Regions from separate parts of the Nocardia sp. IBHARD005 genome, predicted to be linked through region 1. Evidence: riboswitches for the same ligand, from Rfam matches in the RefSeq annotation. Region 1 holds a riboswitch; each other region holds the start of a gene.
The links. A riboswitch is a leader RNA that binds a small molecule or an ion and turns the genes downstream of it on or off. The one in region 1 is predicted to bind cobalamin.

Region 1 (7,887 bases):
GGTCGGTTCCGCGATCATTCCGTCGGGCTATCGCGCGCAGCGCCGACGGGGTCACCCCCGCGAATGCCGTTGGTATGCCATTCGCCGTCCGGGTAGGTGATGTAGAGCGGGCCCAGATTGCACGGGTTGAGGCAACCGGTCGCGGTGATCAAGGCGCCGGGGTGGTCGCGGCGCAGCCTCCGGTGCAGCTCGCCCGCGCCGTACACGGTGCAGCGGGGGCCTCGGCACACCAGGATGTGCGAGGTGTGGTCCGGGATTTCGGACCAGGCCGGGCTGCGGAACGCTCGCGGGCTCGCGGTGACCGGTGCGCCGTCCTCGGACATCCTGGAACGCACCACATCGGCGAATCCATCGGCGGTGTCGATGCCGTCGGTGATGCGCACGTCGAGTTCGCACGCGCGGGTCTCCTTCCAGTTCGCTACCGCCCGCGCGATCCAGGTCTCGAGGTAGCGGTCGCGCGGCACGGCGAGCGGGATCAGGGTGACCGGCGATTCGTCGCGGGCGGCGGTATCCAGTGCGGTGTGGATGGTCGGCTCCTCCTGGTCGAGCAGCGCGTAGTCGACCCCGCAGGCCTGCGCCAGAGCTTCGACGGACGGCAGGTCGACGCCCGACGGAGTCGGCCGGGCGACGAGGACGTACCGGCGCGTCATGCGGTGCGCACCGTTCGCGGGGCCGGAATCACCAGCGGTGTGCCCGTCATCGGGTCCTCGATCACCGTGCAGTCGATGCCGAAGACTTCCGACACCAGCTCGGGGCGCACGATCTCGGCGGGTGAACCCTGAGCGACCACGCGGCCGTCCTGTACGGCGACGAGATGGTCGGCGTAGCGGGCAGCGAGGTTCAGGTCGTGCAGGACCACGATGATGGTGCGCGGCAACAGGTTTCGCAGGACGTCGAGAACGTCGAGTTGGTGCGCCAGGTCGAGAAAGGTCGTCGGTTCGTCGAGCAGCATCACCTCGGGGTCCTGCGCCAACGCGAGCGCGATCCACACCCGCTGTTTCTGGCCGCCGGAGAGCTGATCCACCGATCGGTCGATCAACTCGAGAGTGTCGGTGGCCGCCAGCGCTTTTCGCACGGCCTCGCCGTCGCGCGCCGACCATTGACGAAACCAGCGCTGGTGCGGATGGCGACCACGGCCGACGAGTTCACCCACGGTGATGCTGTCGGGGGCGACAGGTTGTTGCGGCAACATGCCGAGCCGGCGCGCGACCGTGCGCGCGGGCTGCGGGGCGATATCGGCGCCGTCGAGCAGGACCGCGCCCGCCGTGGGCGCGATCAGTCGGGCCAGGCCACGCAGCAGGGTCGATTTGCCGCAGCCGTTGCGGCCGACGATGACAGTGATCGCACCGGTCGGGAAGTCGACGGTGGCCTCGGTGACGATCGCGGTGTCGCCGTAGCCGAGCGTGAGTCCCTCAGTGGTCAGGTGTGCGGTCATCCAGCGTGTCCGATCCGGGTTGCACGGGCGAGAAGGTAGACGAGAACGGGAGCGCCGAGGATGGCGGTCACCACCCCGACAGGCAGTTCTGCCGGGAACAGCCGCCGGGCGGCCAGGTCGGCGGCGACCACCAGCAATGCCCCGGTGGCGGCCGCGGGCGCGAGCCCGGCACCGCGTTCGGCAAGTAGCCGTCGCGCGATCTGCGGCGCCACCAAGGCGACGAAACTGATCGGTCCGGCCGCGGCCGTCGCCAGGGTCGCGGCGGCGGCCGCGACGACGATGAGCGTGATGCGGTGCGGGCCGCGCCGCCCGGCCAGCGAATTCGCCAGTTCGTCGCCCATTTCCAGCAGCGGCAACGAGCGAGCGAGAACGATCAGCGGCGCCGCGACCACCACCAGCGCCACCGCGGCGAACCCGACGTGGCTCCCATCGCGGTTGGCCAAGCTGCCGGTGAGCCACATGGCGGCCGTATGCGCCTGGTAGTTGTCGGCAATGGTCAGGATGAACGCGATGGCCGAGGACAGCATCGCCGTGACACCGATACCGACGAGCACCAGTCGATAGCCGTCGAGTCCGTCCTTGGTGGCCACGGCCACGATCAGCGCCATGGCCACCCCGGCGCCGAGCACCGCGCCGCCGACCAGCCCCAGCCCGGCGCCGCCGAGCAACACGCTCACCACCAACGCACCCAGCGAAGCGCCCGCGTTGATCCCGATGATCTCGGGACTCACCAATGGATTGGTCGCGATCCGTTGCAGGATCGCCCCCGACATCGCGAAGGCCGCGCCGACACACAGCCCGGTGAGCACGCGCGGCAACCGATCGCCCACCACCACGTCGTACTCGATGAGCGTGCCACCGCCACCGAGAACCCGGATCACGTCAGCGACCGTGAGCGGGTAGTAGCCGATCGTGAGTGACCACGTCGCCACCGCCACCGCGGCCGCCGTGATCAGCACGGTCAGGACCGCGGATCGTTTCCCGACGCGAAAGACGATGCGCCGGTCGGGTGTTCGCAGCAACACCGTGCCGCTGGGCAGCACGCCGCACTCGGTGCGCGTCACAGGGTGGCCACCTTTCGATTGCGCACGAGATAGAGAAAGAACGGCGAGCCCGCGAAGGCGGTGATGATGCCGACCTGGATTTCCTGTGGCCGCGCCAGCATCCGTCCGAGAATGTCGGCCACCAACAGCAGCGTCGGACCCAGCAGCGCACACCAGAGCAGAATCCACCGGTAGTCGTGTCCGGCGAAGAATCGGGCGATGTGCGGGATCACCAAGCCGATGAAGGCGATCGGCCCGGCGATGGCCACCGCCGAGCCTGCGAGCAGCACCACGCTCAACGCACCGGTCGCGCGCGTCGCGGCCAGTCGGGTGCCGAGTGTGCGCGCCATGTCGTCACCGATGGCGACGGCGTTCAACGGCCGTGCCACCACTACCGCCAGCAACAACCCGACAGCGATGAACGGTGCTGTCTCCCACACGGATTCGATGTTCGCGCGAGCCAACGAGCCGACCACCCAGAACCGGAAGTTGTCGAACAGGGCCCGGTCGAGCAGGGTGATCGCCGTGGTGATCGATCCACACAGTGCGGTGCAGGCAGCGCCCGCGAGCGCCAGTTTCACCGGGGTCGTGCCACCGAACCCCAACGATCCCAGCGTGTAGACGAACGCGGCGGCGACCGCGGCACCGAGGAAGCCGAACCAGATGAATCCGCCCGTCGCCGTGAGGCCGAACGCACCCATCGCGATCACGATCGACAGCGACGCACCCGCGTTGATGCCGAGCAGGCCAGGTCCGGCCAGCGGATTGCGGGTGAGCCCCTGCATCACCGCGCCCGCCAGCGCCAACGCGACGCCCGCGAGGAGTCCCGCGACAGTTCTCGGCAGCCTGATGTAGCGCACGACCCGGTCGGTGTCGGTCCCCTGGAAATCGGTGAACGCGACCACGGCCTGGTCGAGGGTGAGCGGGTGGGAACCGATCAGGATGGACGCGACGCAGGCAGCCACCAGCGCGGCGCCGGCCAGGATCAGACCGGTGCCGCGTGCGGTGCGCGTCACCGCCGGAACAGCTCGGGATGGATCAATTCGGCGACCAGCTCGGTCGCGTGCGCGATCCGCACCCCTGCCGCCCGGTCGGCGAACAGGAACGGGTGCACGGTCGCGTTCCGCACGGCCGCCAGATTCGCGAACGCGGGGTTTGCGACGATCTTGTCGACCTGGGGCTGAGCGTCGGCGCGCGTGTAGGTCGCCTTGCAGCACAGGCTGGTCAGGATGATGTCGGGGTCGCGGGCGATGAGCTCTTCCGCGCCGACAGGCACGTTGCGCTTGGAGGTGAGATCGGCGAAGACATTCACTCCACCGGCGGCCTCGATGATCTGGGTGACGAAGTCGATGCCGCTTGCCACGGTATAGGAGCCGTCGTCTTTGGGGGTGACGACCGCGACCCGCGGCTTCCCAGCGTTACCGACCTTCGCGCGGACCGCGTCGATGCGCGAACTCAGCTGCGTGACAACCTCTTCGGCGCGCTCGGCGGTGCCCCACAGCGCACCGAGGTCGCGCAGGTCGGCGTACACGTTGTCGAAGCGCACGGTATCGGGGTCGATCGCTTCGTCGGCGAGCCCGTCGGCACTCGGGCACAGCGGACTCAGCACCCAGGTGCGCACGCCCAACTCGTGCAGGCTTGCCCGGTTACCGACGCTCTTCTGCGCCGAGGACGCGAACATGCCGTTGAAACCCGACATGACGAAGTCGGGTCGCTGGGCGAGCAGTTCGTCGCGACTCGGCAGCTTCTCGACGTACGGTGCGCGCGCCTGCGCGCCGACATATTCGTCGAGCACGGCGGAGTCCAGGAATGCCGTCCCCACCAGCCGATCGGTGACACCGAGCGCGTGCGCGATCTCGATGGACGGCTGATACGCGGCGTAGATCCGCTGCGGTGGGCCATCGACGGCGACGTCGATCCCACAGTTCACGCGGGTGACAACAGCTGCGCCCCCCGCGTCGGAGAGGGGTTGCACACCACAACCGGTGACAACAATCGTGCAGGCGAGCAACGCGCCGGAACGTAAGCGCGCGAAAACAGAGCGGGTCAAGAGACGGCCTTCCAGGTCCTCGTGGAATGGGGTACTGCGTAGCCGTGGCCGGTCTCCTGGCTGACGGGATAGTGCGCGGTGAATCCACCTTCCCAGGGCAGGTGCCCCAGTGGCTCCGGACGACATACGTCGTCCGGATCGATTCACAACTCCCGATCACAGTGGCGAGGGCCGCACCGGTTCTACACCGGTTTCCCGAACACCACGGCTGGTGCACTGTAGCAACGTCGCCTCCATCGAGGGTCGGCGCCGGGGCCTGTGCTCGAGCGCGGACTCCGGATTCGATACACAGCCGACTCCCAGCCGGGTCCCACCAGGCTCGACGGTTGGGCCGCGAAGATTCAGCTATCGGCCGAGCACTTCGGCCGGCCGACGATCTCGGCAGTGAGATCGAAGATCAGGAGGAACGCGCATGAGGATGAAATCGACACTGGCCAAGACCGCGGTGGCGGGCACTCTGGCACTCGGGGTGCTCGGCGCGACGGCGAGCGTGGCGAGCGCGGATCCGGGTAGGCACGACCAGCAGGGGCCCGGGCAGAGCCAGGAGCACCGGCCGCAGCAACAGCCGCAGCAGCACCGGAACGACGCGCCGCAGCACGGCTTCTGGTTCTTCGGCACCTGGGTCCCGTTCCGCTGACCCCCACCGCAGACCCGGCGCTTACCGGGTCTGCGGTGCCTGAACTGCGAGTTGCGGTGCGGGACTTCGCCATCCAGTTCGCGAACTCCCATCCATGCCGACGCCCGCGACGAATGGAAGGCAGGCGGGTCGGCACCGTATCACCGGTACCATTCACTCCCCTGAAGCCGACCCGCCTGCTTTTCACCTGCGATCCCGCTCACCGCGTGACCAGCCTCAGGACCGGTCGGACACGGCGGTCGCCGCCGGGTTGGTGGCATCACGGATCACCCGCAGGCCGGTGATCAAGCCGTCGAGTTGGGTGGGCGTCAGCTGACCGGTGAGCCACTGTTCGAGGCCGGCGAGGTAGTCGGGAAGAACCTGTTCGAGGCGGCGGATGCCCGCATCGGTCAAGGCCGCGTAGGCGCTGCGGCGGTCGGTCGGGTCGAGTTGACGTTCGACCAGTCCCGCGGTGGCCAATCGGTCGACCAGCCGGGTGACGCCGCTGGTCGAGAGCTCGGTTTGGGTGGCGAGATCAGACATCCGTAGGCGGCAACTCGGGGAGCGACTCAGTCTCAGCAGGGCATTGAGGTCGAGGCCGGAGAGACCGTGCGCTTTCCAGGTCGGCTCGAGCTTGGCGATCAGGCCGTTGTGTGCCTCGAAGAGCAGGCCGGAGATGGTGAAGCGGGGGTCGTCGAATAGCTCGTGCACGGACATGAGGCCAGCTTAGCCGATATTTGTCATGCGGATAGTTGACATGAGGAATACCTACGGGTAAACCTATGCGTAGGCATTATTCCGCACAGCAATTATTGGAGAGATCATGCAGCGCAACAGGTGGATCGCGGGCTTCCGGACCGGCGTCATCGACCCGAACGAGCAGATCAAGCTCGCCGAGTCACGGGAGTTCGGTGACGAAACCGTGCGCCACGTCGTGCACATGACAGGGGGCGGCGACGCGGTACGCGTGCGGTTGACCAACCGATACGGTCTCGCACCACTGCGGATCGGGGCCGCACGCATCGCACAACGCAAGACCGGATCGGCGATCATCGCGGATCGAGAGATCACGTTCGGCGGCGCGGCGGAGGTCACCATCGACGCGGGGGCCGAACTCGTGAGCGATCCGATCGACCTGCCGGTCGCCGCGGGCGAAGACCTGCTGCTCAGCCTGAACGTCGCGACTTCGACCGGCCTGGCTACCTACTCCCACCAACCTGGCGAGATCGCCTACATCGTCTCCGGTGACCACACCTCCGACGTGGAACTCAGTGGTGCGCAAGAGGTTCCGTTCCGATTCTTCGTCACCGGAATCGACGTGCTGGTCACCGATCAGACGCCGGTCGCCGTCGCGTTCGGCGACTCCTGGTTCGAGGGCGTCGGTACCACACTGAGCGCCAATCGCCGCTCGGTCGACGTGCTCAACGCCCGCCTCACCCATGGTTGGGTGGTGAACAACGGCATCGCAGGCAATCGCCTCACCGCAGAGGAAATCGGCGAATCCGGTCTGCGCCGTTTCGATTCCGACGCATTGCAGGTCCCCGGTGTCACCGACATCCTGATCAATTTCGGCATCAACGACCTCATCCTCGGGGCGATGGGCGGACAGCCCTCCGCGACCACCGAAGAATTGATCGCCGGTTTCATCGACCTGGCCGACCGCGCCCACGCCGCCGGGCTGCGCATCCACGCGGCCACCATCGGCCCTTATGCCGGGTGCGTCTACCCGGGCATGCCGCTACTGGAAACCCAGCCGACCCGCCGCGCCGTCAACGAATGGCTGCGCACCACTGATGTTTTCGACTCGATCTTCGACGTCGATCGGGCCGTAGCCGACCCCCAGCGCCCCGACTACATCAGGCCCGAGTTCGACAGCGGCGACGGCATGCACCTCAACGACGCCGGCGCCGCCGCCATGGCAGCCACCGTCGACCTCACCGCCCTCTTCCACTGAGACATCGATCGAGATCGCCACGCTCCCACCGTGTCTCCTTCGGTGGGAGCGTGCTACTCGGCCGGGGGTAGTACGCACCCGCCGTCGAGGATGCCGAGGTCGTAGAACACTCGGTAGCACGCGGGGTCATCGGGCAGTTTCCAATGCACACCCTCGAGACCGAAGACGACCACCAGGTTCGCCGCGATCACCAGACCGCACAACCACAGCGCCAGCTTGCCGATCAGGGCGAGTGACGGCGGGATGATCGTGGCCGCGGTCGGGTACGAGAAGGTCGTCACGACACCGATGGTGGCGATCGCGGCGACGTAGAGAACCAGCGCCCACACATACAGATGCACACCGAGGACGGCGCCGCCGTAACCCGGATCGCCCGGCAGAATATGCAACATCGTCTGCCGCCATGCGGTGAAACCGCCACCGACGCACCCGATTAGCGCCAGACCCCAGCCAACCGCGTAGTCGCGCGCCACGATGACGCCGTTCATCCCCTTGCGCACGATGAACGCACCGCCGAGGGCGGCCAGCACCATGAACATCCGCTGGAGCATGCACAGCGGGCACGGGTACTCCCAGTCGATGAACTGCACGGCGAAACCGCCACAGATCACCGCCGACCAGCAGACCACCGAAGATCAGCGTGTCCATAGCTACGCACGCTACGCATCGCCAGCGATTCCGGCGGTGTGCTGTATCGCGAACACGCCGACCAGGCTGTTCGACTGTGGACGGACGGCCGGTGACCCGCTCAGCGCTCGTCGTCCTGAGGCTTCGTTGGGGCGAATTGGG
Region 2 (7,887 bases), 1.3 Mb from region 1:
CCGATCAGGGCTTCGCCGCGACGGGTCGACAGCGTGGAACAATCCGTGCCCAACGTGGATGCCTGTGCGCCCCAGTTCGGCTCCGTCGATTGTTCCCGGCCCAGAACCGCGCCCAGGTAGCGGTGGGCGCGGCGGGCCTGGGCGTCCACCGCACCCGATTCGACGCCGGGAGTGAGGGATTCGACGGCGCTGGGCCCAGTGAACCCGTGCCGGTCCAATTCCTGATACAGCGCGGCGAAGTCGACGATGCCATCGCCCGGCGTGATCGCGCGCGGCACACCCGGCGCATCGTGACCGGTGTCCGGACGCGCTCGCCCGCGACCGGGGTAGTCGCGGACACCGACCGCGACTACGTACGGGGCCAGGGCAGGCAGGTCGTCGAGCGCGGCATCGCCGGCGTGATGCACCAGCATCCCCGGGTCGAGACACACACCGAACGCGTGGTGCCCGACTCGTTCGACAGCGCGGACTGTGTCGGCGACAGTGCGCGTGAGCCCGCCGTGTGGCTTCACCGCGATGGTGACACCATGATCAGCCGCGTACCGGGCGCCAGCACCCATCAGGCGGAAATAGGCATCGAATTCGTCCGGATCGCCGCATCCGACGTCGACGAGCACCGCGACACCGAGGGCGGCGCAGTGCTCGATCTGGCGGCGCAGGACCGCCAGTGCGGCCGCCTCGCCTGCGCCGAAATCCGCTTCGTGGCTGAGGATCGACAAGGCGAGACCGTGATCGTCGATCATCTTGCCGATCTGCAAAACTTCCGACCGCGGTGTGTCGCCGGTGACCGGTTCGGCGACGCCGTGCACCGGAAGGGCTATAGCGTGAAAGCCGGCCCGGACGGCCCCGATCAGTGCCCGCTCGAGGGGCAGCGAACCCCACGGGCGGGTGGTCGTTGCGAAGGCGATCGTGTTCATGTGCCCTCCGAAGACGATTCATCCCGACGCCAGGTCGCGATGACGTGGCGAACATGACCATTGTCGGTAAAAGTGAAGGTTCTGGCGTTCACGCCATACAGTTCGCCGAGCGCGGTGTCGTCGAGTACCTGCGCGGTCGGCCCGCTCACCACACCCGCCCCGTTACCCATCAGCAGGGCATGGTCGGCGATCTCCCTGGCGTGGTCGGGATGGTGGGTGGTGATCAACACGCCCATGCCCTCGTCGGCGAGATCCCGCAGGAGGCCGAGCACTGTCGATTGATTGCGCAGGTCGAGGGCAGAACACGGCTCGTCGAGCACCAGCGTTCGGCTGTCCGAGGCGACAGCCCGCGCGATCAAGACGAGCTGACGCTCTCCCCCGCTGAGGGTGTCGAAAGCGTGCTCCGCGAGGTGCGCCGCGCCGACACGCTCGAGTGCCCGGTAGCTCGCCGCTTCATCTTCGCGTCCCGGCACCGAGAACATTGCGACGTGGCGGGCACGCCCCATCAACACCATGTCCAGTGCCCGGTACGCGAAGACGGTGTGCCCGATCTGCGGGACGTACCCGACCGCAGTCGCGGAGCGCACCTGCCCCTCCCTCGGCCGCAGCAGCCCGGCCGCGCAGCGCAGCAGCGTGCTCTTGCCGTTGCCGTTCGGGCCGAGTACCGCGGTGACCTGTCCTGCGCTGACGGTGTGCGACACGTGCCGGAACAGCCAGTCCCGCGACTCGTATCCGTGGCCGAGATCCATCAGCTCAAGCATCCGCCCACGCCCGAGTCTGGCTGCGCCGCAACAGGATCAAGAACAGTGGTGCGCCGATGATCGCGGTGAGCACCCCGATCGGGATCTCGCCGGGGACAACAGCCCTGGTCAGCGTGTCGATCGCGGTCAAATACACGGCGCCGAGGACTGCGCACACCGGAACGAGGATCCGATGGTCGGGACCGACCCATATCCTGGCCAGATGGGGGACGACCAACCCGACCCAGCCGATCACCCCGGCCACCGCGACCGCCGAGGCGACCATCGCACCGACGATCGTCAGCAGACCCCACCGCAACCGAACCGGATTCACCCCCAGTGTCTGCGCGTCGTCGTCGCCCAGGGACAGCACGTTGAGTCGCCATCGCAGCGCGACGAGCAGCGCGAGCCCGACGAGTACCGGCCCGGCAGCGAGCCCGACCTTTTGCGAGGTCGCAGTGGCCAGACTGCCGAGGAGCCAGAAGACGATCGACTGCAGTTCGCTGTAGGGGTCGGCGAGATAGATCACAAAGGAAACGAGCGCAGCGAAGAAGGCGCCGACGACGACACCGGACAGCACCAGCCCCAGGGTCGGGGTCGCGCCTCTGGTCCGGCTGACCGCGAATACCACGACAAGCGCCAGCATGCCGAAGACGAATGCCGAGCCGATCAGCAACACCGCACCGGCGCCGAGCACGATCGCCAGGACACCCCCGAACGACGCCCCGGACGACACCCCGATGATCTGCGGATTGACAATCGGGTTACGAAACACCGCTTGCAGCACCACACCGCCGACAGCGAGCGCGGCTCCGACGAGCAGGCCGAGGACCAACCGCGGCAGGCGTACGTCGAGGACCACCGTCGCGGCCGCGCCGGGCCACGTCTGGTCGATCGGCAGGAAGGTGCTACCGAGGATCTGCGCGACCTGAACGGGAGACACGGCGTAGGTGCCGAGGGAAAGCCCCAACACCACGACCGTGGCGATGGCGGCGGTCAACCAAACCCAGACCATGCCCTTCGATGTCGCGCGCACACAGGAACCCGGCGCCGAGGTGGCCTGCTTCGCGCTAGTTGCCATGGGCGAGTGCGGTGTAGGCACGCGAGTTCGCATTCGCTGTCGTCTGCAAGATCGAGCTGATCTGCGCATCATCGGGCTGGTTGCCGTACAGGAATCCGTAGTGCTCCCTGATGGTTGCCTGCAGCGTGGCAGGCACCGAGCCGGTGCGGATGATTCCGGCTGCCCACTGCCAGAACAGGGGCGACTCCTGGCTCGGCGGATCCCAGCGGTATCCACCCAGCGGCACCTTGTAGACCTGCTTCTCGCGGACCGCCGTCACCGACTGCCACTTCGGGTCGCTGTAGAGGTCCTCGGGAACGCTTGGATCGAAATTGCCGATGAAGATGATCTCCGGATTCCACGCCAGGATCTGCTCGAGGTCGACGGCTGCCTTGGTTTCCGGCATCCCCGACGCGGGATTGCGGCCACCCGCGAGATCGATGACGAAGTTGTTGTACGAGCTGGCGCCCGCCACGGTGAGCCCGTTGCGGATGCCGGACAGGTGCACTGTCGTCGGCCGATTTCCCGGCGCAGGTGTCTGCTGCAGTTCCGCCATCCGGGACTGCATCCGCGACACCAACTCCTGCGCACGATCTTCCTTCCCGAGCAAGCGACCGTAGAGCAGTGCGGCTTGCTCGAGATACTGCTGAGTTCCGTACTTGAGCTGGGCAACCGCCAAGCCGGAGTTCAACAGCGGATCGACCAGACCCGCGCCCTCGTCACCCCACTGAATGACAAGATCGGGATCGACGCTCAGCAGGTTCTCCATGATTGGAGCGAAGTCCTTGGTGGACACATTGCTCGGAACATCTTTCAGCTGAGGGAAGATCTGTCCCAGGTAACCCTGCTCGATCGCGAGCTTTGCCGACGGGTTCATTCCCGCGAGCACCTCAGGGCCACCGTTGACCGCCACCAGCATCGACGCCGCCGGGATCGGGATCGCGACCACCCGCTTCGCCGGCTCGGCCAGGCGAACTTCCCGCCCGACCAGATCCGTAGCGACGATCGTGGCGACCGGCTCGTTCGTGGAACCGCAGGATCCCACTCCGAATACCGTGACCACAGCCAACGCCGCAATACGCAGGCGGCGCCGGTGTCGCACCGAAAATGTAACCATGACCTGTGACTCCTCAGTCTGCCGATCGGGACGAGACCGCGGGCACAGGAAGCCGAAATGACATGGCGAGCACGCATTTCGCAGGCCATCCCTCGAAGCCCTCGAACTCGGTCGCGCGCGCCGCGCGCGACACTGCTGGCAGGTATTCGGACTCACGGGCATCAGCTCGAAATCTCGAGCTCGGCCTACTGGTCGCCGCTTCCCAGGTCTAAGACCCAGTGCCAATGACGACGGTCGTTCCCGTCCACCGCTGCGGGGCAGTTCCGGATTCACACCGGATTCCCTCTTACGTCACCTCACCATGCGGCTCGGCGAACCAGTAGCCCACTGATGTTAGTGGCTCGATCTCGACAGCAAAAGGCGTCATCACAGAGATCCACGTCACCCGCCAGTGGGTACTCAAAGCTGCCGGACCGTGTTCGACCTACCCAAGACAGCGAGCAGCGTCCGTCGAATCCCCGTCGGCGCCGAGGCCGATGCTGCGATCACCCGACACCTGGATGCCCACCCGATCGACCCCGATCTACCGGAGGGCGATGTCATATTCCGGGCCCGCTGACAAGGGCGCCTGGGCGGGCTCGATGTACACCTATCTCTGGGGCTGTATTCGCGTCGCCGCCGAACTCCTCGACATGATCTACTACCTGTTCCGGCACTACCACATCAGCGCTCATCAACGGCGGAGCATCACCGAAGCTCGTGATGGAACGCGCCGGGTACACCTCGGCGGAATAAACCCTCCGCAGGTACGCCACACTGTGGACATCGGATGATCTGTTGACCGCCAAACTGTCCGACTTCGCACTACAACGGGAGAAGGACGGGAGCAATGACGACAACAGGCACTGAGGGGACGAGGGTGATGACTAAGAAACCGCTGGTAGATACCAGTATTTGACCGTTGAATGACCGGTTGACCGGGAGGGTTGCACATCATGAAGGAAAAGGGGCGCAAGGTCATCGCGACCAACCGCCGGGCGCGGCACAACTACACGATCCTCGACATCTATGAGGCGGGGATCGCGCTGGTCGGTACCGAAGTGAAGAGCCTGCGCGAAGGCAAGGCCTCCCTGGTCGACGCCTTCGCGACCGTCGACCACGGTGAGGTCTGGTTGCGTGGCCTGCACATCCCGGAGTTCAGCCACGGCACCTGGACCAACCATTCGCCGCGCCGCACCCGCAAGCTGCTGCTGCACAAGCGTGAGATCGAGCACCTGGTCGGCAAGTCGCGCGAGGGCAACCAGACGCTGGTGCCGCTGTCGATGTACTTCTCCGACGGCAAGGTGAAGGTGGAGCTCGCGCTCGCCAAGGGCAAGCAGGACTACGACAAACGTCAGGATCTGGCTCGCAAGCAGGCCGAGCGCGAGGTCACCCGTGAGGTCGGCCGGCGGGTCAAGGGCATGCGTTAGTGCTGTCCGTAGCGCTCGCCCTCGTCGCGGCGGCGGGCTACGGAGTCAGCGATTTCTTCGGTGGGATCGCGGCACGCAGGGTCACCGCCTTGCGGGTGGTCGTGGTGTCGTACCCGTTCTCGGTGCTGTTGGTCGTGCTGATCGCGCCGCTGGTCGGTGGGCATGCCGATACCGCGTCGGTGCTGTGGGGTCTGGCCGCGGGGGTGGCCAGCGGCTTGGCGGTGTGGTGGTTCTATGCCGCGCTCGCCGACGGGCCCATGTCGGTGGTGTCGCCGCTGACCGCGGTGCTGGTCGCGGGGATCCCGGTCATCGCCGGATTCTTTCTCGGCGAGCGGCCCGGCGCGATCGCGATCGCGGGCATCGCCGTCGCTCTGGTCGCGGTGGTGCTCGTCAGCCGGGAGGCACCCGACGACACCACCGAGGAGATCACCGGCGGCAGGCAACTGCGCTTCACCCGCCGGGTCGCGCTGCTCACCATCGGGTCCGGTGCCGCCTTCGGTTTCGCCTTCTACTTCCTGCACGAAACCCACGCGAGCGCGGGCTTGTGGCCGCTGCTCGCCCAGCGCGTCGCGGCAACAGCGGTCGTGTGGACCTCGGCGCTGGCAGCGGGTGAATTCCGCGGCCTGCAGGGCGAACCGCTGCGCCTGGCGTTGGCGGTCGGCGTGCTCGACGTGATCGCCAATGCCGCGCTGCTCTACGCCTTCCACGGCGCGATGCTGTCGGTGGTGAGCGTGATCGGCTCGCTGTATCCGGCGGCGACCGTGCTGCTGGCGATGGTCCTGCTCGGCGAACGCATCAGCGCCACCCAGAAGATAGGCATGGTGCTCGCGATCATGGCGGTCGCCATGATCGCCGCGAGCTGATTCCCTACAGCCGGGTGCAGGGCTCGTGCAGGTTCAGCCGACCCAGCGTCTTGCCCTGATAGCCGACGCTCACCGCCCTTGCTCCCATCGGCGCTGCCTTGTCCGGTTCGAACACCGCCGACCATTCCGTTTCCAGATCAGGTCCCGCCGCACCGGCCGGATGGATCACGACCATGCCTTCACCGTCGGGTTTCATCGCCCCGATGCTGCGCCGCAGGCCGGTGCGGGTGAGCTCGCCGTTCGCCGCGGCCGTGGTGAGCAGGGCTTTGAGTGGATAGGTGATCGCCCAGCCCAGCGAATAACCGAAGTTGGCCGGTTCGCCGGTGATCGCGTCGCGGGCGTGCTTGGCGCCCACGCTGTCACCAGCCCAGCTGTCGACCGGGGTCGTGTAGTTGTAGAGCGCGGTCAGCGCGGGGGCTGCCGCCGATTGCAGCAGTGCCGCGTTCCAGGTGGGCAGCGAGCCGAGGAACCGGCCGGTGAAGCCCGACTTCACGAGCTTGCCTACGATCTCGGCGGTCTCGGAGGGACCGGTGGCCAGCATCACCAGATCAGGTGCCGCCGAAAGGATCTCCGCCACCGGCCCGTCCTGGTTGCCGACCTCGGCATTGGGCCCGGTGTCGATGCGATCGGCGATGGTCGCGTCGTTGGCCAGCGCCCACTTCAGCGCACCGCTGGCGTAGTCGCCACCGTAGTTGCCGCGATAGGCGACGACGGCGATATTGCGTGGCGTGTAATGGGTTTCGGCGAACCAGTCGAGGCCGGTTACCGCTTCGGTGCAGTAGGAGTAGCCGGCGCTGAGCACCAGATTGCGGTCGGCGCTGCGATAGTTCCAGCCCGACCACTGGGTAGCGGCCGTGCTCACCATGTCGTCGACGTCCATCTGATTCAGCATCGCGACCGTCTGCGCGGTCCCGAAACTCATCGACAACGCGAGCACGTGCGGCTCGATCTCCTGATACCTGCTGCGATGGGTACGCGGATCGTAGGAGGTGTTGCGGGTGTAGGTGCTGATGTCGATGTCGTAGCCGCCGATGCCGCCCGCCGCGTTCACCTGCTTCCAGAACGCCACCTGACCGTCGTTCATGGAGGCACCGAGCGCGGTGAACGGCCCGTTCTCCAGATCCGAGAGCACCCCGAGGTAGATGCAGCCGCGATCTTTGTTCGCCGAACCTGGACAGGGCGTGCTGGTGACGCCCGGCCCGGCGGTGGGCTCGCCCGACGAGCAGGCAGCAGCCAGTACGAGGCTCGCGACAGCCGGGATCGCCGCGAATCGGCGCAGTCCACGCTGACCGGTGAATGCCATGGGATAACTCCTCGCTCCAGTCGCCCAGGACATTTCACGGTTCCGGGGCGGCCGAACGAGAACAGTACCCGTCACCACCGGCAGTCCCACCCGGATTCGCCGAGGCCATCTGGCGGGGTTCGCTACAAGATCACTTCGGCGACACCGCGAGCTGGCAGAAATAATGGGAAGATCTGACCCCGCGCCGGTGTTAATATGACTAGCCCGCACGGTGCGGGCACGTACGGGGCTGAACGGTTTCGACTGCGTACGTTGATTCAGGGGAAGCGTGTCGGTGCAGGCAAGAGACCACCGTAAGCGTCGCTGCAACCAATTAAGCGCCGATTCCAATCAGCGCGAGTACGCCCTCGCTGCCTAAGTAGCCAGGACGTCTCTGTCAGTCCGGGTTCGTCCCTCGACCCGGGTACTGGCATCAGCTAGAGGGAATTACCGTTCGGCTCGGTCGCGGAGTCGAAGGGGACATCTAACAGCGACTGGG
Region 3 (7,887 bases), 1.0 Mb from region 1:
CGGACGCTGACCGATCTGGGCTACAACGCGGTGATCTACCCGGTCACCACACTGCGACTGGCGATGGGCGCGATCGAAGACGGCCTGCGCGAGATAGCCACGGCCGGAACGCAATCGGCACTCCTGGACCGCATGCAGCACCGGTCGCGGCTCTATGAGCTGCTCGGCTACCGGCACTACAACGAATTCGACTCCGGCATCTTCGATTTCACGGTGAGTGAGTGACCATGACCAGTGGACAGCCGACACAATCCGTCATCGCCAAGGGGCTGGCCGGGGTGGTGGTCGACACGACCAGCATCTCCAAGGTGGTCGCCGAGACCAACTCGCTGACCTACCGCGGCTACCCGGTGCAAGACCTCGCCGCACGCTGCGGTTTCGAGGAGGTCGCCTACCTGCTGTGGTACGGCGAACTCCCCGACGAGGGCCAGCTGCAACTGCTCTGCCAGCGAGAACGCGCCCAGCGCCGGATCGACCGGTCAGTGCTCGCGCTGCTGGAGAAAATGCCCGACACCTGCCACCCGATGGACGCGGTCCGCACGGTCGTCAGCTACCTCGGCACCGAGGACGCCGCCTCCGAGAGCGAGAGCGAGCGCGAAAGACTCGACGCCGCACTGCGACTGACCGCCCTGCTGCCGACGGTGATCGCCACGGCGATGCGCAGGCGGCGCGGCCTCGACCCGATCGCACCGCATTCCCAGCTCGGCTTCGCCGAGAACTTCCTGTACATGTGCTTCGGCGCGGTACCGGAACCGCGGATCGTGCGCGCGTTCGAGATCTCGCTGATCCTCTACGCCGAGCACGGTTTCAACGCCTCGACCTTCGCCGCGCGCGTGGTGACCTCCACCGGCTCGGACTCTTACAGCGCGCTCACCGCGGCGATCGGCGCCTTGAAGGGTCGCCTGCACGGCGGCGCCAACGAGGCGGTGATGCACACGATGCTGGAGATCGCCGATCCCGCACGCGCGAAGGTATGGGTCGCCGAAACCCTCACCGCCAAGCGCAAGGTGATGGGCTTCGGGCATCGCGTGTACCGCAATGGCGACTCCCGGGTGCCGACCATGAAGGCCGCCCTCGACGAGGTCGCGGCGGTAACCGGTGGACAGCAGTGGGTTCGGATGTACGACGAGCTCGCCGCCGCGATGGCTGAGAAGACCGGCATCGCACCGAATCTCGACTTCCCCGCGGGTCCGGCCTATTACCTGATGGGCTTCGATATCGAGATGTTCACGCCCATCTTCGTGATGAGCCGGATCACCGGCTGGACCGCGCACATCGCCGAGCAGTCGGCCGCCAACGCGCTGATCCGGCCACTGTCGGAGTACCGCGGCGTGGCGCAGCGCCTGGTTCCGGTCGCTCGGGCGAGCTGAGCCGGGCGACCACACTGCCCCGGGCGGAATCTCCGTCCGGGGCAGTGGTCGTTGTGCTCGGATCCGCTACATCAGCGCAGTGCCGCGGCGGCCGTCACCAGATTCCGCAGTGATGCCTCGACCTCCACCGGTCCGCGAGTCTTCAGACCGCAGTCCGGGTTCACCCAGAGGCGCTCGGCAGGCACCGCTTTCAGCGCGGCGGACAGGGAGACGGTGATCTCCTCGACCGACGGCACCCGCGGCGAGTGGATGTCGTAGACGCCCGGCCCGACGCCGAGCGCGAAACCGGCCGCGTTCAGATCGTCGAGAACCTCCATGTGTGAGCGCGCCGCCTCGATCGAGGTGACATCGGCGTCCAGGCCCGCGATCGCCGAGATGACCTCGCCGAACTCCGAGTAGCACAGGTGGGTGTGCACCTGGGTGGTGTCGGCGACGCCCGCGGTGGCGAGGCGGAACGAATCCACCGACCACCGCAGGTACGCGGGCTGTTCGGCGGCACGCAGCGGCAGCAGCTCGCGCAGGGCGGGCTCGTCGACCTGGATTATCCGCGCGCCCTGGGCTTCCAGGTCGACGGTCTCGTCGCGGATGGCGAGCGCGACCTGGCGGGCCGAGTCACCCAGCGGCTGGTCGTCGCGGACGAACGACCACGCCAGGATGGTCACCGGGCCGGTGAGCATGCCCTTGACCGGCTTGGTGGTCAGCGACTGGGCGTACCCGATCCAGGACAGCGTCATAGCCTCGGGCCGGGTGACATCGCCGAACAGGATCGGCGGGCGCACGCAGCGAGTGCCATAGGACTGCACCCAGCCCGCCTCGGTGACGGCGAAACCGTCGAGCAGTTCGGCGAAGTACTGCACCATGTCGTTGCGTTCGGGTTCGCCGTGCACCAGCACGTCGAGGCCGAGCTTTTCCTGCAGGGTGATCACGTCGGCGATCTCGGCCCGCATCCGCCGCACGTACTCGGCCTGGTCGATCTCGCCCTTGCGCAGCGCGGCGCGGGCCAGCCGGATGGTCGAGGTCTGCGGGTAGGAGCCGATGGTGGTGGTCGGCAGCACCGGCAGGTCGAGGTGATCGCGTTGCAGGGCGCGACGCTCGTCGGCGGGGGCGCGGGTCAGGTCGTTGTCGTCGAGCGCGGCCAATCGGGCCCGGACCTGGTCGTTGTGCAGACGCGGGTCGGTTCGGCGTGAGTCGGCGGCGGCGCGGGCCGCGGCCAGTTCGCCGGCGACGGTGTCGACACCCGCGGTGAGCGCGGTGGCAAGGACCCGCACCTCGCCGACCTTCTCGGTGCCGAAGGCCAGCCACGAACGCAGCCGCTCATCGAGTCCGGTCTCGGGGGTCAGCGAATACGGCACGTGCAGCAGCGAGCACGAACTCGACACCGCTACCGCCTCGGCGCTGCCGAGCAAGGTGCCCAGGGTGCCGAGGGCGGCGTCGAGGTCGGCACGCCAGATATTGCGGCCGTCGACCACGCCCGCCACCAGCAGTTTGCGAGCCAGGGCGGGCAGCGCCGCGACTGCCGGGATATCGGAGCCCGCCGTGAAATCGAGCGCGACACCCTCGATCTCGGTCTCGGCCAGCGCCGCCAGTGCGGCATCGGGGTGCCCGAAGTAGGTGGCGACCAGGATCGCGGGCCGGTTCTGCGCGGCCGACAGCGCGCGGTAGGTCTGGCCGACCAGGGCGATCTCCGCCTCGGTCAGGTCGGTGACCAGCACCGGTTCATCGATCTGCACCCACTGCGCGCCCGCATCCGCCAGCTGGGCCAGCAGATCGAGGTACAGCGGCAGCAGCTCGGGCAGCCGCTCCAGCGCGGCGCCGCCGGCGGCCTTGGCCAGCTTCAGGAAGGTGATCGGACCGATCACCACCGGACGTGCGGGGACACCGAGCTCGATCGCCTCGTCGAGTTCGGTCAGCAGCTTGCCGGGATGCAGCGAAAAGGTGGTGGCCGCGTCGATTTCGGGCACCAGGTAGTGGTAGTTGGTGTCGAACCACTTGGTCATCTCCAGCGGAGCGACCGTGTCGGTGCCGCGCGCGGCCGCGAAATAGCGGTCGAGCGGATCGGCGATCCCGGCCACGCGCGGCGGTAGTGCGCCGAGCAGTTCAGCGGTGTCGAGCATCTGGTCGTAGTAGGAGAAGGTGCCCACCGGCACCGAATCCAGTCCCGCCGCGGCCAGTTCGGTGAGCTGGGCGCGACGGAGCTGACGGCCGACCGCGTGCAGGTGCGCGGCATCGGCACGGCCCGCCCAGTAGGACTCGGTGGCGCGCTTGAGTTCCCGGTTCGGGCCCACTCTCGGTAGGCCGAGAACCGTTGCGGTGAACGGGGTGTGTGAAACAGTCACGGAGATTCTCCAGTGTCGTGCAGGGAGAGCCGTCGCCTTTTCGCGGGCACACGCCACCAGGTGCGGACCATGTCGCGAAAACTACGACGGGTCGGCATCGGTGGTCCGCGCGCCCGATCCACGAGGCGGTGGCCGCCGGATACGGCGTATCCGGCACAGTCGGCAGGTCTTCGGACTCGCGGGCACCGGTCGTGTGATCGACCGACCTACTGGCCGTCGCTTCCCAGGCATGCTGCCCAGTGCTGATGACGGCGGTCGTTCCTGCTCACCGCTGCGGGACAGTCCCGGATTCTCACCGGGTTCCCTCTCACCCGGTGCGGAACATGATCCGCACCCGGGTTTCGACGCCTACGCGGGAGGTCGGGGCTCCGACTCTTCCACCGCGCAGGCGAACCAGCTGCGCCCCCAGCATAGGCCCTCGATGGGGGCGCGGGTCACCGCCCCGTGGCGAACAGTGCCGTGACCTGCGGTTGCGCCACATTGTCCACGCGCACCGCAGGCCGCTCCCCGCGGTGAAATGTGACGGCCTGATGAACGCAACTTCGCAGGTAGGCGGGTGTGCGGTGTGAAGATTGCTGCGAAGCCACCTTGCGTGTCCGGCACCGGCTCGTGGCCGGGTACCGTAGGCCAATGTTCTCGAAAGTCTTGGTCGCAAATCGTGGTGAGATCGCTATCCGTGCCTTCCGCGCGGCCTACGAACTCGGCATCGGAACCGTCGCGGTGTTCCCGTACGAGGATCGCAATTCCGTGCATCGCCTCAAGGCGGCCGAGTCCTATCAGATCGGTGAACAGGGTCACCCGGTTCGCGCGTATCTGTCGATCGAGGCGATCATCGACGCAGCGGTGGCCGCCGGTGCCGACGCGATCTATCCCGGCTACGGATTCCTGTCGGAGAACCCCGACCTCGCCGCGGCCTGTGCCGCCGCGGGAATCACGTTCATCGGCCCCACCGCCGAGATCCTCGAGATGGCGGGCAACAAGGCCACGGCCATCGCCGCGGCCAAGGCGGCCGGGCTGCCGACGCTGAAGTCCAGTGAGCCCTCGGCCGATATCGACGAATTGCTCACTGCCTCAGCCGAACTCGAGTATCCGATCTTCGTCAAGGCCGTCGCCGGTGGTGGTGGTCGTGGCATGCGCCGGGTCGCCGCGCCCGAGCAGTTGCGTGAGTCGATCGAAGCGGCCTCGCGCGAAGCGGAGTCGGCGTTCGGTGATCCGACGGTGTTCCTCGAGCAGGCGGTGGTGAACCCGCGCCACATCGAGGTGCAGATCCTGGCCGACCAGCACGGCAATGTGATGCACCTGTTCGAGCGGGACTGTTCGCTGCAGCGCCGCCACCAGAAGGTGATCGAGCTCGCGCCCGCCCCGAACCTGTCTGCTGAACTGCGCGAGCGGATCTGCGCCGACGCGGTGGCGTTCGCCCGTCAGATCGGCTACATCAACGCGGGCACCGTGGAGTTCCTGCTCGACGAGCGCGGCAACCACGTGTTCATCGAGATGAACCCGCGCATCCAGGTGGAGCACACGGTCACCGAGGAGATCACCGACGTCGACCTGGTGCAGTCGCAGCTGCGGATCGCCGCCGGTGAGACCCTCGCGGACCTGGGCCTGAGTCAGGAGACGGTGCAGATCCGCGGCGCCGCGCTGCAGTGCCGCATCACCACCGAGGACCCGGCCAACGGGTTCCGTCCCGACACCGGCCGCATCACCGCCTACCGCACGCCGGGCGGCGCCGGCATCCGTCTCGACGGCGGCGCGAACCTGGGCGCCGAGATCGGCGCCTACTTCGACTCGATGCTGGTCAAGCTCACCTGCCGTGGTCGCGACCTGCCCGCCGCCGCCGCGCGCGCCCAGCGCGCGCTGGCCGAATTCCGTATTCGTGGCGTGACGACCAACATCCCGTTCCTGCTCTCGGTGCTCGACGATCCCGATTTCCAGGCGGGCCGGGTGACCACCTCGTTCATCGACGAGCGTCCCGAGCTGCTCACCTCGCGCGGATCGGCCGACCGTGGCACCAAGATCCTGACCTACCTGGCCGACGTCACCGTCAACAAGCCCAACGGCGACCGCCCGACCACGGTGTACCCCTACGACAAGCTGCCCGCCGTGGACCTGACGCTGCCGCCGCCGGACGGTTCGCGCCAGCGCCTGCTCACCCTCGGGCCGGAGGGTTTCGCGCGTGCCCTGCGCGAACAGAAGGCGCTCGGCGTCACCGACACGACTTTCCGTGACGCACACCAGTCGCTGCTGGCTACTCGCGTGCGCACCAACGGTCTGCTCGGTGTGGCGGGACACGTCGCGCGGCTGACCCCGGAGCTGCTCTCGATCGAGGCGTGGGGCGGCGCGACTTACGATGTGGCACTGCGGTTCCTGCACGAGGACCCGTGGGAACGCCTGGCGGCCTTGCGCGAAGCCGTGCCGAACATCTGCCTGCAGATGCTGCTGCGCGGTCGCAACACCGTCGGCTACACGCCCTACCCCGAACAGGTCACGCGCGCTTTCGTTTCCGAGGCCGCCACGACCGGTATCGACATCTTCCGCATCTTCGACGCGCTCAACAATGTCGACCAGATGCGTCCGGCGATCGACGCGGTCCGCGAAACCGGTACTGCCGTAGCCGAAGTCGCGCTGAGCTACACCGGCGACCTGCTCGACCCGCACGAGTCGCTCTACACCCTCGACTACTACCTGAAGCTGGCCGAACAGATCGTCGACGCGGGCGCCCACGTGCTCGCGATCAAGGACATGGCCGGTCTGCTGCGCGCCCCCGCCGCCGCGAAACTCGTTACCGCACTGCGTAGTAACTTCGATCTGCCGGTGCACGTGCACACCCACGACACCCCCGGCGGCCAGCTGGCCACCTACCTGGCGGCCTGGCAGGCCGGTGCCGACGCGGTCGACGGCGCGTCCGCGGCCATGGCGGGCACCACGAGCCAGCCCGCGCTGTCGGCGATCGTGGCCGCCACCGCGCACACCGAACACGACACCGGGCTGAACCTGCAGAACGTGTGCGATCTCGAGCCGTACTGGGAGGCGCTGCGCAAGGTCTACGCGCCGTTCGAGTCGGGTCTGCCCGCGCCGACCGGTCGGGTGTACACCCACGAGATCCCCGGTGGTCAGCTGTCGAACCTGCGTCAGCAGGCGATCGCGCTGGGCCTCGGCGACCGGTTCGAAGAGGTCGAGGCCAAGTACGCGGCCGCCGACCGGCTGCTGGGCCGCCTGATCAAGGTGACCCCGTCGTCGAAGGTCGTCGGTGACCTCGCGCTCGCCCTGGTCGGCACCGGTGTCGACATCGAGGACTTCGCCGCCGATCCGGGCCGCTACGACATCCCCGATTCGGTGATCGGCTTCCTGCGCGGCGAGCTCGGCACCCCCGCGGGCGGCTGGCCCGAGCCGTTCCGCAGCAAGGCACTGGCCGGGCGCAACGAACCCAAGCCCGAGACCCCGCTGAGCGCGGCCGACCAGTTGGCACTCGACGGCTCGTCCGCGCAGCGCCGCGAAACGCTGAACCGGCTGCTGTTCCCCGGCCCGACCGCCGAGTTCAACACCCATCGCGAGAAGTACGGCGACACCACCGGCCTGTCGGAGAACCAGTTCTTCTACGGCCTGCGCCGCGGCGAGGAACACCGCGTGCAGCTGGAGAAGGGTGTCACCCTGCTCATCGGCCTCGAGGCGATCTCCGAGCCCGACGAGAAGGGCATGCGCACGGTGATGTGCATCATGAACGGGCAGTTGCGCCCGGTCGCAGTGCGTGACCGGTCCGTCGCCTCCGAGGTGCCTGCGGCCGAGAAGGCCGACAAGAACAACGCCGGTCACATCGCGGCACCGTTCGCCGGTGTGGTCACCCTCGCGGTGTCCGAAGGCGACGAGATCCACGCCGGTGACACCGTCGGCACCATCGAGGCGATGAAGATGGAAGCGGCCATCACCGCGCCGCGCGGTGGTGTGGTCGGCCGGATCGCGACCACCAAGGTGGCCCAGGTCGAGGGCGGCGACCTGCTGGTGGAACTGGTCGCACGCGAGTCGGAATGACACGCATCGTCGCGGGTGTGGCAGGCGGGCGGCGCTTGAAGGTGCCGCCCGCCGGTACCCGGCCTACCTCCGACCGGGTGCGTGAAGCCCTGTTCAGCGCGATCGACGCTCGCCTCGATCTGGACGGGACAACGGTCCTCGACCTGTACGCG
Region 4 (7,887 bases), 710 kb from region 1:
GAATTCAGTGATCCTATGCTGCCGAGAAAAGCCTCTAGCGAGCTGGTACACGGCCCGTACCCCAAACCGACACAGGTGGTCAGGTAGAGAATACTAAGGCGATCGAGAGAACTGTGGTTAAGGAACTCGGCAAAATGCCCCCGTAACTTCGGGAGAAGGGGGACCACATCTGGTGACGGAATTTACTTCCTGAGCTGGGTGGGGTCGCAGAGACCAGAGAGAAGCGACTGTTTACTAAAAACACAGGTCCGTGCGAAGTCGTAAGACGATGTATACGGACTGACGCCTGCCCGGTGCCGGAAGGTTAAGAGGACCGGTTAGCCTGTCATGGGCGAAGCTGAGAATTTAAGCCCCGGTAAACGGCGGTGGTAACTATAACCATCCTAAGGTAGCGAAATTCCTTGTCGGGTAAGTTCCGACCTGCACGAATGGCGTAACGACTTCTCTGCTGTCTCAACCACAGACTCGGCGAAATTGCATTACGAGTAAAGATGCTCGTTACGCGCGGCAGGACGAAAAGACCCCGGGACCTTCACTATAGCTTGGTATTGGTGTTCGGTACGGTTTGTGTAGGATAGGTGGGAGACTGTGAAGCTCGGACGCTAGTTCGGGTGGAGTCGTCGTTGAAATACCACTCTGATCGTATTGGACTTCTAACCTCGGACCATGATCTGGTTCAGGGACAGTGCCTGGTGGGTAGTTTAACTGGGGCGGTTGCCTCCCAAAATGTAACGGAGGCGCCCAAAGGTTCCCTCAGCCTGGTTGGCAATCAGGTGTTGAGTGCAAGTGCACAAGGGAGCTTGACTGTGAGACTGACAGGTCGAGCAGGGACGAAAGTCGGGACTAGTGATCCGGCACCGGCAAGTGGAAGCGGTGTCGCTCAACGGATAAAAGGTACCCCGGGGATAACAGGCTGATCTTCCCCAAGAGTCCATATCGACGGGATGGTTTGGCACCTCGATGTCGGCTCGTCGCATCCTGGGGCTGGAGTAGGTCCCAAGGGTTGGGCTGTTCGCCCATTAAAGCGGCACGCGAGCTGGGTTTAGAACGTCGTGAGACAGTTCGGTCTCTATCCGCCGCGCGCGTAAGAAACTTGAGGAAGGCTGTCCCTAGTACGAGAGGACCGGGACGGACGAACCTCTGGTGTGCCAGTTGTTCCGCCAGGAGCACTGCTGGTTGGCTACGTTCGGAAGGGATAACCGCTGAAAGCATCTAAGCGGGAAGCCTGTTCCAAGATGAGGTTTCTCTCCCACTTGATGGGTTAAGGCCCCCTACAGACCATGGGGTTGATAGGCCAGAATTGGAAGCCAGGTAACTGGTGTAGGTGACTGGTACTAATAGGCCGAGGGCTTACTACAAAGGTGTTACGCGTCCACTGTGCGGTTTCTGAAACAACAGGCACTGCAGCAAACCTGATCATCGGGTCCCATGAGAATGGGGTTTCGGTGTTTCGGGGAGCGCTGTCTGGTTTCATAGAGTTACGGTAGTTATAGCGGTGGGGAAACGCCCGGTCCCATTCCGAACCCGGAAGCTAAGGCCACCTGCGCCGATGGTACTGCACTCGACAGGGTGTGGGAGAGTAGGACACTGCCGGAACATCATTGCGAAAGGCCCTCCAACTTCGGTTGGAGGGCATTTTTGCGTTCCCGGAATATAGTGTCCCGGTTCGGGATTGGATTCCGCGGTACGCAGGAGTTCCAAACAGACCGTGCACCGCGGCCTCCTGACCCGCGGACAGCGGATCGGTGGCGAAGTGCATCAACTCGTTGCGTACGTCGCGGACCTGCTCCACAAGTTCCAGGACCTGACTTTGATCGAGGCGCCAGCCGAGCTTGCGCCATCGAAGACTGGCTCGGCAACGGGGTGGCCAACCTGGTGAACATCTTCAACCCGACGATGGTCGTGTTCGGCGGGGTGCTGCGCGAGATCTACCTCGGCTCGGCCGCCCAGGTCCGCAGCAGGCTGGCCGTGAACGGACTGCTCGCGGTCCGCGAACGTGTCCGGCTGCGGACCTCGGCGCTGGCCGACGACGCCCCGCTGATCGGGGCCGCTGAACTGGCGTTCGCCGACGTGCTGACCGACCCACTGCAGACACTGGCGCGTAGCTCCGGTGGTTGACCGGCTGGCGTCGGCAGGGCGGCTATCGTGAAAGCCATGGCGACGACCACCAGGATCGGCACGCAGATCAACGCGCCTCGTTCGACGGTCTACCGTCTGCTGCTCGATGGCGACGCGGTGGCTGCCTGGATGATGCCCGACGGGATAACTGTCGATGTGCATCGGTTCGAGCCGGTGGAGGGCGGATCGTTCTCGATCACCCTCACCCATGACGAGCCCAACGACGCGGACGAGACGGGGAACTACGATGCGGGAACCGTGCGCCAGCAGCACGACGCCTACTTCGGGACGTTCCGCTCGCTGACCTCGGATGAGCAAGTGGTCGAGGTGCTGGAATTCGTCACGGAGAAGCCGCATATGACCGGGGCGCAGGCCATCACCTTCACCCTGACAGACGCTGACGGCGGCACCCACCTCGAGGTACTGCACGAGGGGGTTCCGCCCGGGCTCAGTCCCGCGGAGAACGAAATCGGCTGGCAGATGGCGCTGACGAAACTGGTGGCGCTCGCCGAGCGGGGCACGACCGACTGAGTTCCGCCCGGTGCGACGGTCTACCGGCAGCGCGAGTCAGCCACAGCCTGGACCGGCGCCTGGCCGGGGTCAACGTACGGCGTCGTCTGCGCGGGGTGTGATACCAGAGGCGGGGACGAGGTTCCACGTTTCGAGCTGCTTGCGGATCTGTTCGGCCGCATCGATATTGAGTGGCCCGCTCGTCCACAGCGCGTACGGCAAGTTGAAGAACCGGCTGTCGCGGACCGCGCGCAGACCGTTGATACCGGGCTTGGAACGCAGCAGTTCGACCTTCTGCTCGTAGCTCTGGCCGGGATAGTCGACGAACATGATCGCGTCCGGGTCGGCGGCAGCGAGCCGCTCCCAGGAGACCTTGGTCCAAGTGTCGTCGACATCGTCGAGGATGTTGCGGGCGCCCGCGGCTTCGAGGATCGCTTGTGGCGCACCGTATTTGCCGCTGGAGTAGATGGTGTCGGTGCCGCTGTCGAACAGGAACACCGTTGGGGTTCGCGCCGGTTTCGGGGCGGCGGTCAGGGCGGCGAGCCGGTGGTCGAGGTCGGCGGTGACCTCCCGCGCGCGGTCGGGATGGCCCGTGATCGTGCCGAGGTCGGTCAGGTCGGTGCGCAACGCGGTCCATGGTTCGACGGTGCCGCGTGCGGCGGCGCCGTCGAGTTGGCGACAGCTCTCGGTGAGGACGTAGGCGGCGATACCGTCCTTGCGCAGTGACGCGGGGGTGAGGTTGCTGGCCTCGTCGTAGCCGTAGCTCCAGCCGGCGACCATGACGTCCGGGCGTTGGGCGAGCACCGTCTCACGCGAGGGGTACTCGGGGGCAACGGATTTCAGGCCGTCGACGATGTCGGCGCCGTAGTGCGCACGCAGGGTGTCAACGTCGCGCTGGATGCTCGAGACCGCGACGACCTGGTCCTGCGCACCGAGCGCGAGCACCATCGAGATGAGATTTCCGTCGTTGACGAACAGGCGCTGTGCCGGGGCGGGGAACTGGGATTCCTTGCCGCAGTTGAGGATCGGGACCGTCGTCGCGGACTCTGTGGTGGCGCCGGTGCAGGCCGTCAGAACGGCGGCAAGGGCAGTGGTGGCCAGGATCCGGCCGTGGTTCTTCATCATCGCGCCTCTCGCGGGGTGATCAACAGGTGGTCTTCGCCGGTCAGCGGGTGCTGGACGCGCGTGGCGTCGACACCGAATACCTCGGCGACGACATCGGGTGTCAGCGCCTGGGCCGGTGGTGCCGGTGCTCGGGCGGAACCGTTGTGCAGCACAATGATTCGATCGCAGTAGCGATCGGCCAGGGACAGATCGTGCAGGGCGGCGACGACGGTCCGGTTCAGTTTCCGCATCAGGGTGAGCAGTTCGAGTTGATGGGTGACATCGAGATGGTTGGTCGGTTCGTCGAGCAGCAGGACCGGGGTGTCCTGCAACAGCGCCCGTGCCAACAGAACCCGTTGCCGTTCGCCGCCGGAGAGCTGCTGCACCTGCCTGCCGGCGAAGCCGTCGAGGTCGACTGCCGCCAAGGCCTGTGCCACACGGTGCTGTTCGCGCGGACCACCGAGGCCCCATGGCGGCAGATAAGGGGTCAAGCCCAAGGCCACTACCTCGCCGACCAGCATGTCGGCGGGCGGGGCCTCGTCCTGCGCCACCAATGCCACGGTCGCGGCGCGCTGTCGAGGTCGGAGAGAATGCAGCACGTGCCCGTCGACGAGCACCTTGCCTTGCCTTGGCTTTCGCACCCCCGCCAGTACGCGCAGCAATGTCGACTTGCCGCTGCCATTGGGCCCGACAATTCCGACGGTCTCCCCGGCCCCGATCGAAAATTCCGCGCCGACCACGATGTTGCGTCGGCCGACCGTACAGGTGAGCCCGACTGCTCGCAATCGGCCTGGATCGGCCCGAGCAAGCGAATCGGGCTCCGTCGCAGGAAGTCCGAGGCTCTCTGGTCGGTGGGCGGTGCGGTTCGGCTCCCGATTGTCCGGGGCGCAGGTGTCTGCGGTCGGCGTCGGTCGCCGTTGTGCCCGTCGGCCGAACGTGGGTAGGCGGCCGCTCATGATGCACCGAACTGGTAGCGGCGTCTGCCCATCAGCAGCAGGAAGGTCGGAGCGCCGATGAGGCCGGTGAGTACGCCGACCGGGATCTCGGTGGGGCGCACCAGTATTCGGGTGGCGGCGTCGGCGACCACCAGGAACAGCGCACCGCCGAGCGCGCAGGTGGGGAGCAGGTTGCGGTGGCGGGGGCCGACGATCATCCGGGCGGCGTGCGGGACGACCAGGCCGACGAAGCCGATGCCGCCCGACACCGCGACCAGGACCCCGACGAGCACCGCGAGCAGCACGAACAGGCCGATGCGCAGCTGTCGCACCGGGACGCCGACCGACGACGCGGTGTCCGCGCCGAGCGTGAGTGCGTCCAGCCAGCCCGCGCTCGCCATGAGGATCGCGCCGCAGGCCAGCACCACGGTCAATGGCAGGGCGATGGTCGTCCAATCGGCACCGGCGAGGCTGCCGAGCAGCCAGAACAGCACCGACTCCGCCGCCGCGGGATCGGTGCTGCGAAAAACGAGGAAACTGCTGAACCCGGCGAACGCCGAACCGAGCACGGTGCCGGTGAGCACCAGCCGCAGCGGGGTGAGACCGCCCTGGGCGAACGCGATCAGGAAGACCAGGGTCGCGGCGCCGAATGCACCGAGCAGCGCACCGCCCGACAGCGCCCAGATGCCCGCACCGGCGAACAATCCGGAGGTGATGACCGCGGCCGCGCCGACACCGGCGCCGGAGGAGACGCCGAGCAGGAAGGGGTCGGCCAGTGGGTTGCGCACCAGCGTCTGCATCGCCGCACCGGCCAGTGCCAATCCGGCGCCGACCACCGCTGCCAGCAGCGTGCGTGGCACCCGGAGTTGCCAGACGATGGTGTCGATGCCGAGATCGGTGGGTGTCGCGCCGGTGAGCCGGGCGATGAGGGTGTCGAGCACCGCGGACACGGGCACGATCTCCGCACCGAATCCGGTGGCACCGATCATGGCCGCCAGCAACAACGCCCCGATCAGGGGCAGTGCGAGCGAGATCCGGGCACGGATCATCGGGAATTCTCCACAGGCAAGGCGCGGCCCTTTCAGAGGGTGTCCCGGCGAGGGAGGTCTGACTTTCGCCGCGAGGCGATCACAGTGGCGCGACCGTTCCGGAGTGACACCGGATTCCCGCACCCGCCGGGGATGACGCCCGAACTCTAACGCGGCACTCAGTGCCAACGAGGAGCCGGGCCCTTCGAATCATGGAAACGCTAAGGGTGTTTGCGGGTGATCGCGGTTGCTTGAATTCCGCTATGTACCGACCGAACACCTTTCGACCCGGCCTGCGTGGCCGCGCCACCGCCGCACTGCTCGCGATGGCAACCGTTGCGACGCTCGGCCTGACCGGCTGCGCACAGGGCAACGACGCACCGGTCGGCACCCCCGACGCGCCGCTGCCGACCGAGGTTCCGCCCGGGACCACACTCGTCGTCGCCGATCAGCAGGAACGTCTGCAATCGGCGCTGCGGCTGTCCGGCGAGCTGGACAAGCTGCCGTTCAAGATCGAGTTCGCGAACTTCGTCGGTGGTCCGGCCATTCTCGAGGCCTTCCGGGCGGGCGCGGCCGATGTCGGTCAGGTCGGTGATGTGCCGCCGATCCACGCGCTGGCCGCGGGGCAGGACGTGCCGATCATCGGCGCCTATCAGACCAACCCGAAGGCGATGAAACTCGCTGTCGCACCGGGCCGTTCGATCTCGAAGCTCACAGATCTGAAGGGTAAGAAGATCGCCTACGCCGAGGGCACCGCCCAGCAGGCGTCGGTGCTGAAGGCGCTCACCAAGGCGGGCCTGAAGCCCACCGATGTGGAGCTGGTCCGGCTGCAGCTGGCCGAATTCCCGGACGCGGTGCGCACCGGTCAGGTCGATGTCGCGCCGCTGATCGAGCCCAATGTGACCAGGTTCCTCCGCACCCAGGGCGCCTCGCTGGTCCCGGATTCGGAGACCACGGGCATCTACAGCGGCCTGGCCTATGTGTACGCGCGTCGGGCGGTGGTCCAGGATCCGGCGAAGGCCGCCGCGACCCGCGCCCTGGTCGGCGCGTTCGTGCGGGCCTGGCAGTGGACCAACACCCATCGCGAGGAATGGGCGACCCGCTACTACGTCGACAGCCAGAAGGTCAGCGCCGACGATGCCAAGCGGATCGTCGAATCGCTGGGCACCTTCACGTTCCCGCACCTGGACCAGCAGCTGATCGCCCGGCAGCAGAGCACCATCGACGCGATCGACGCCGTGGGTGAACTGCCCAAGAAGATCAAGGCCGTCGACGGTTTCGACCTGCGCTTCGATGCCGCGGTCACCGAGGCCGTCACCGCCAGTGGGGCGGCGTTCGCGCCGGCGGCGGGCTGATGGCCACCCTCGACGCCGGCGTGCTGCGCCGGATCAGGGCGAGCAAGGCCCCGGCCGAGGCGCTCGCGCCGCGCGGGCGGGGCAGGCGCAGACTGGGACCCGGCAAGCCCATCTGGTTCGGCTTCGCCCTCGGACCGGCCCTGCTGATCGGCACCTGGGTGGTCGGCTCCGCGATCGGCGCCATCGACCCGGAGACACTGCCCGCACCGTGGACGGTCGCCCAGACCGCTGGCGAGCTGATCGCCGACGGCCGGTTGCAGTCCAACCTGCTGACCTCGTTGCAGCGTGCCGTGATCGGCCTCGTCCTCGGTGTGGCGATCGGTGTGGTGCTCGCGCTGGTCTCGGGCCTGAGCCAGCTCGGTGAGGCGGTGGTCGACGGTCCCGTGCAGATCAAGCGGGCGATCCCGACGCTGGCTCTGATCCCGTTGTTCATCGTCTGGTTCGGGATCGGCGAGCAGATGAAGCTGATCGTGATCACCACCAGTGTGCTCATCCCGATCTATATCAACACCCATGCCTACCTGCGCAGCGTCGACGCGCGCTATGTGGAACTGGCCGAGACGGTCGGGCTGTCGCGGTGGGGCTTCCTGCGGCGGATCGCGCTGCCGGGTTCGCTACCGGGGTTCTTCCTCGGGTTGCGGCTGGCGGTGACGATTTCCTGGCTGGCGCTGGTGGTGGTCGAACAGGTCAACGCGACCAGCGGCATCGGCTACCTGATGACGCAGGCGCGCACCTACGGCCAGATCGACGTGATCGTCGTGGGTCTGGTGATCTACGGACTGCTCGGACTGTTCGGCGACCTCGCCGTGCGGGCAACGGAACGAAAGGTGCTGGCAT

Region 2: another riboswitch for cobalamin. It lies ahead of ACTWPB_RS14580 (ABC transporter substrate-binding protein); the one in region 1 lies ahead of ACTWPB_RS21085 (ABC transporter substrate-binding protein).
Region 3: another riboswitch for cobalamin. It lies ahead of metE (5-methyltetrahydropteroyltriglutamate--homocysteine S-methyltransferase); the one in region 1 lies ahead of ACTWPB_RS21085 (ABC transporter substrate-binding protein).
Region 4: another riboswitch for cobalamin. It lies ahead of ACTWPB_RS17460 (FecCD family ABC transporter permease); the one in region 1 lies ahead of ACTWPB_RS21085 (ABC transporter substrate-binding protein).

The regions. Positions count from the first base shown of each region.
Region 1 is NZ_CP199935.1:4,461,920-4,469,806, reverse strand. Features, by position in the region: gene ACTWPB_RS21105 ((2Fe-2S) ferredoxin domain-containing protein) at 15-650, opposite strand; gene ACTWPB_RS21100 (ABC transporter ATP-binding protein) at 647-1,435, opposite strand; gene ACTWPB_RS21095 (FecCD family ABC transporter permease) at 1,432-2,499, opposite strand; gene ACTWPB_RS21090 (FecCD family ABC transporter permease) at 2,496-3,494, opposite strand; gene ACTWPB_RS21085 (ABC transporter substrate-binding protein) at 3,491-4,408, opposite strand; cobalamin riboswitch at 4,558-4,750, opposite strand; gene ACTWPB_RS21080 (hypothetical protein) at 4,941-5,165, shown strand; gene ACTWPB_RS21075 (MarR family winged helix-turn-helix transcriptional regulator) at 5,382-5,861, opposite strand; gene ACTWPB_RS21070 (GDSL-type esterase/lipase family protein) at 5,968-7,098, shown strand; gene ACTWPB_RS21065 (disulfide bond formation protein B) at 7,152-7,727, opposite strand.
Region 2 is NZ_CP199935.1:3,119,964-3,127,850, forward strand. Features, by position in the region: gene ACTWPB_RS14565 (TIM barrel protein) at 1-917, opposite strand, end outside; gene ACTWPB_RS14570 (ABC transporter ATP-binding protein) at 914-1,678, opposite strand; gene ACTWPB_RS14575 (FecCD family ABC transporter permease) at 1,671-2,738, opposite strand; gene ACTWPB_RS14580 (ABC transporter substrate-binding protein) at 2,728-3,834, opposite strand; cobalamin riboswitch at 3,955-4,170, opposite strand; gene ACTWPB_RS14585 (hypothetical protein) at 4,371-4,607, shown strand; gene smpB (SsrA-binding protein SmpB) at 4,770-5,243, shown strand; gene ACTWPB_RS14595 (EamA family transporter) at 5,243-6,106, shown strand; gene ACTWPB_RS14600 (ABC transporter substrate-binding protein) at 6,111-7,409, opposite strand; RNA gene ssrA (transfer-messenger RNA) at 7,635-7,887, shown strand, end outside.
Region 3 is NZ_CP199935.1:3,461,407-3,469,293, forward strand. Features, by position in the region: gene prpB (methylisocitrate lyase) at 1-225, shown strand, start outside; gene ACTWPB_RS16125 (bifunctional 2-methylcitrate synthase/citrate synthase) at 228-1,370, shown strand; gene metE (5-methyltetrahydropteroyltriglutamate--homocysteine S-methyltransferase) at 1,442-3,706, opposite strand; cobalamin riboswitch at 3,851-4,036, opposite strand; gene ACTWPB_RS16135 (pyruvate carboxylase) at 4,337-7,735, shown strand; gene rsmD (16S rRNA (guanine(966)-N(2))-methyltransferase RsmD) at 7,732-7,887, shown strand, end outside.
Region 4 is NZ_CP199935.1:3,750,078-3,757,964, forward strand. Features, by position in the region: rRNA gene ACTWPB_RS17430 (23S ribosomal RNA) at 1-1,358, shown strand, start outside; rRNA gene rrf (5S ribosomal RNA) at 1,480-1,596, shown strand; gene ACTWPB_RS17440 (ROK family protein) at 1,657-2,118, shown strand; gene ACTWPB_RS17445 (SRPBCC domain-containing protein) at 2,155-2,649, shown strand; gene ACTWPB_RS17450 (ABC transporter substrate-binding protein) at 2,719-3,750, opposite strand; gene ACTWPB_RS17455 (ABC transporter ATP-binding protein) at 3,750-4,517, opposite strand; gene ACTWPB_RS17460 (FecCD family ABC transporter permease) at 4,685-5,716, opposite strand; cobalamin riboswitch at 5,735-5,881, opposite strand; gene ACTWPB_RS17465 (ABC transporter substrate-binding protein) at 5,959-7,050, shown strand; gene ACTWPB_RS17470 (ABC transporter permease) at 7,050-7,887, shown strand, end outside; gene ACTWPB_RS17475 (ABC transporter ATP-binding protein) at 7,886-7,887, shown strand, end outside.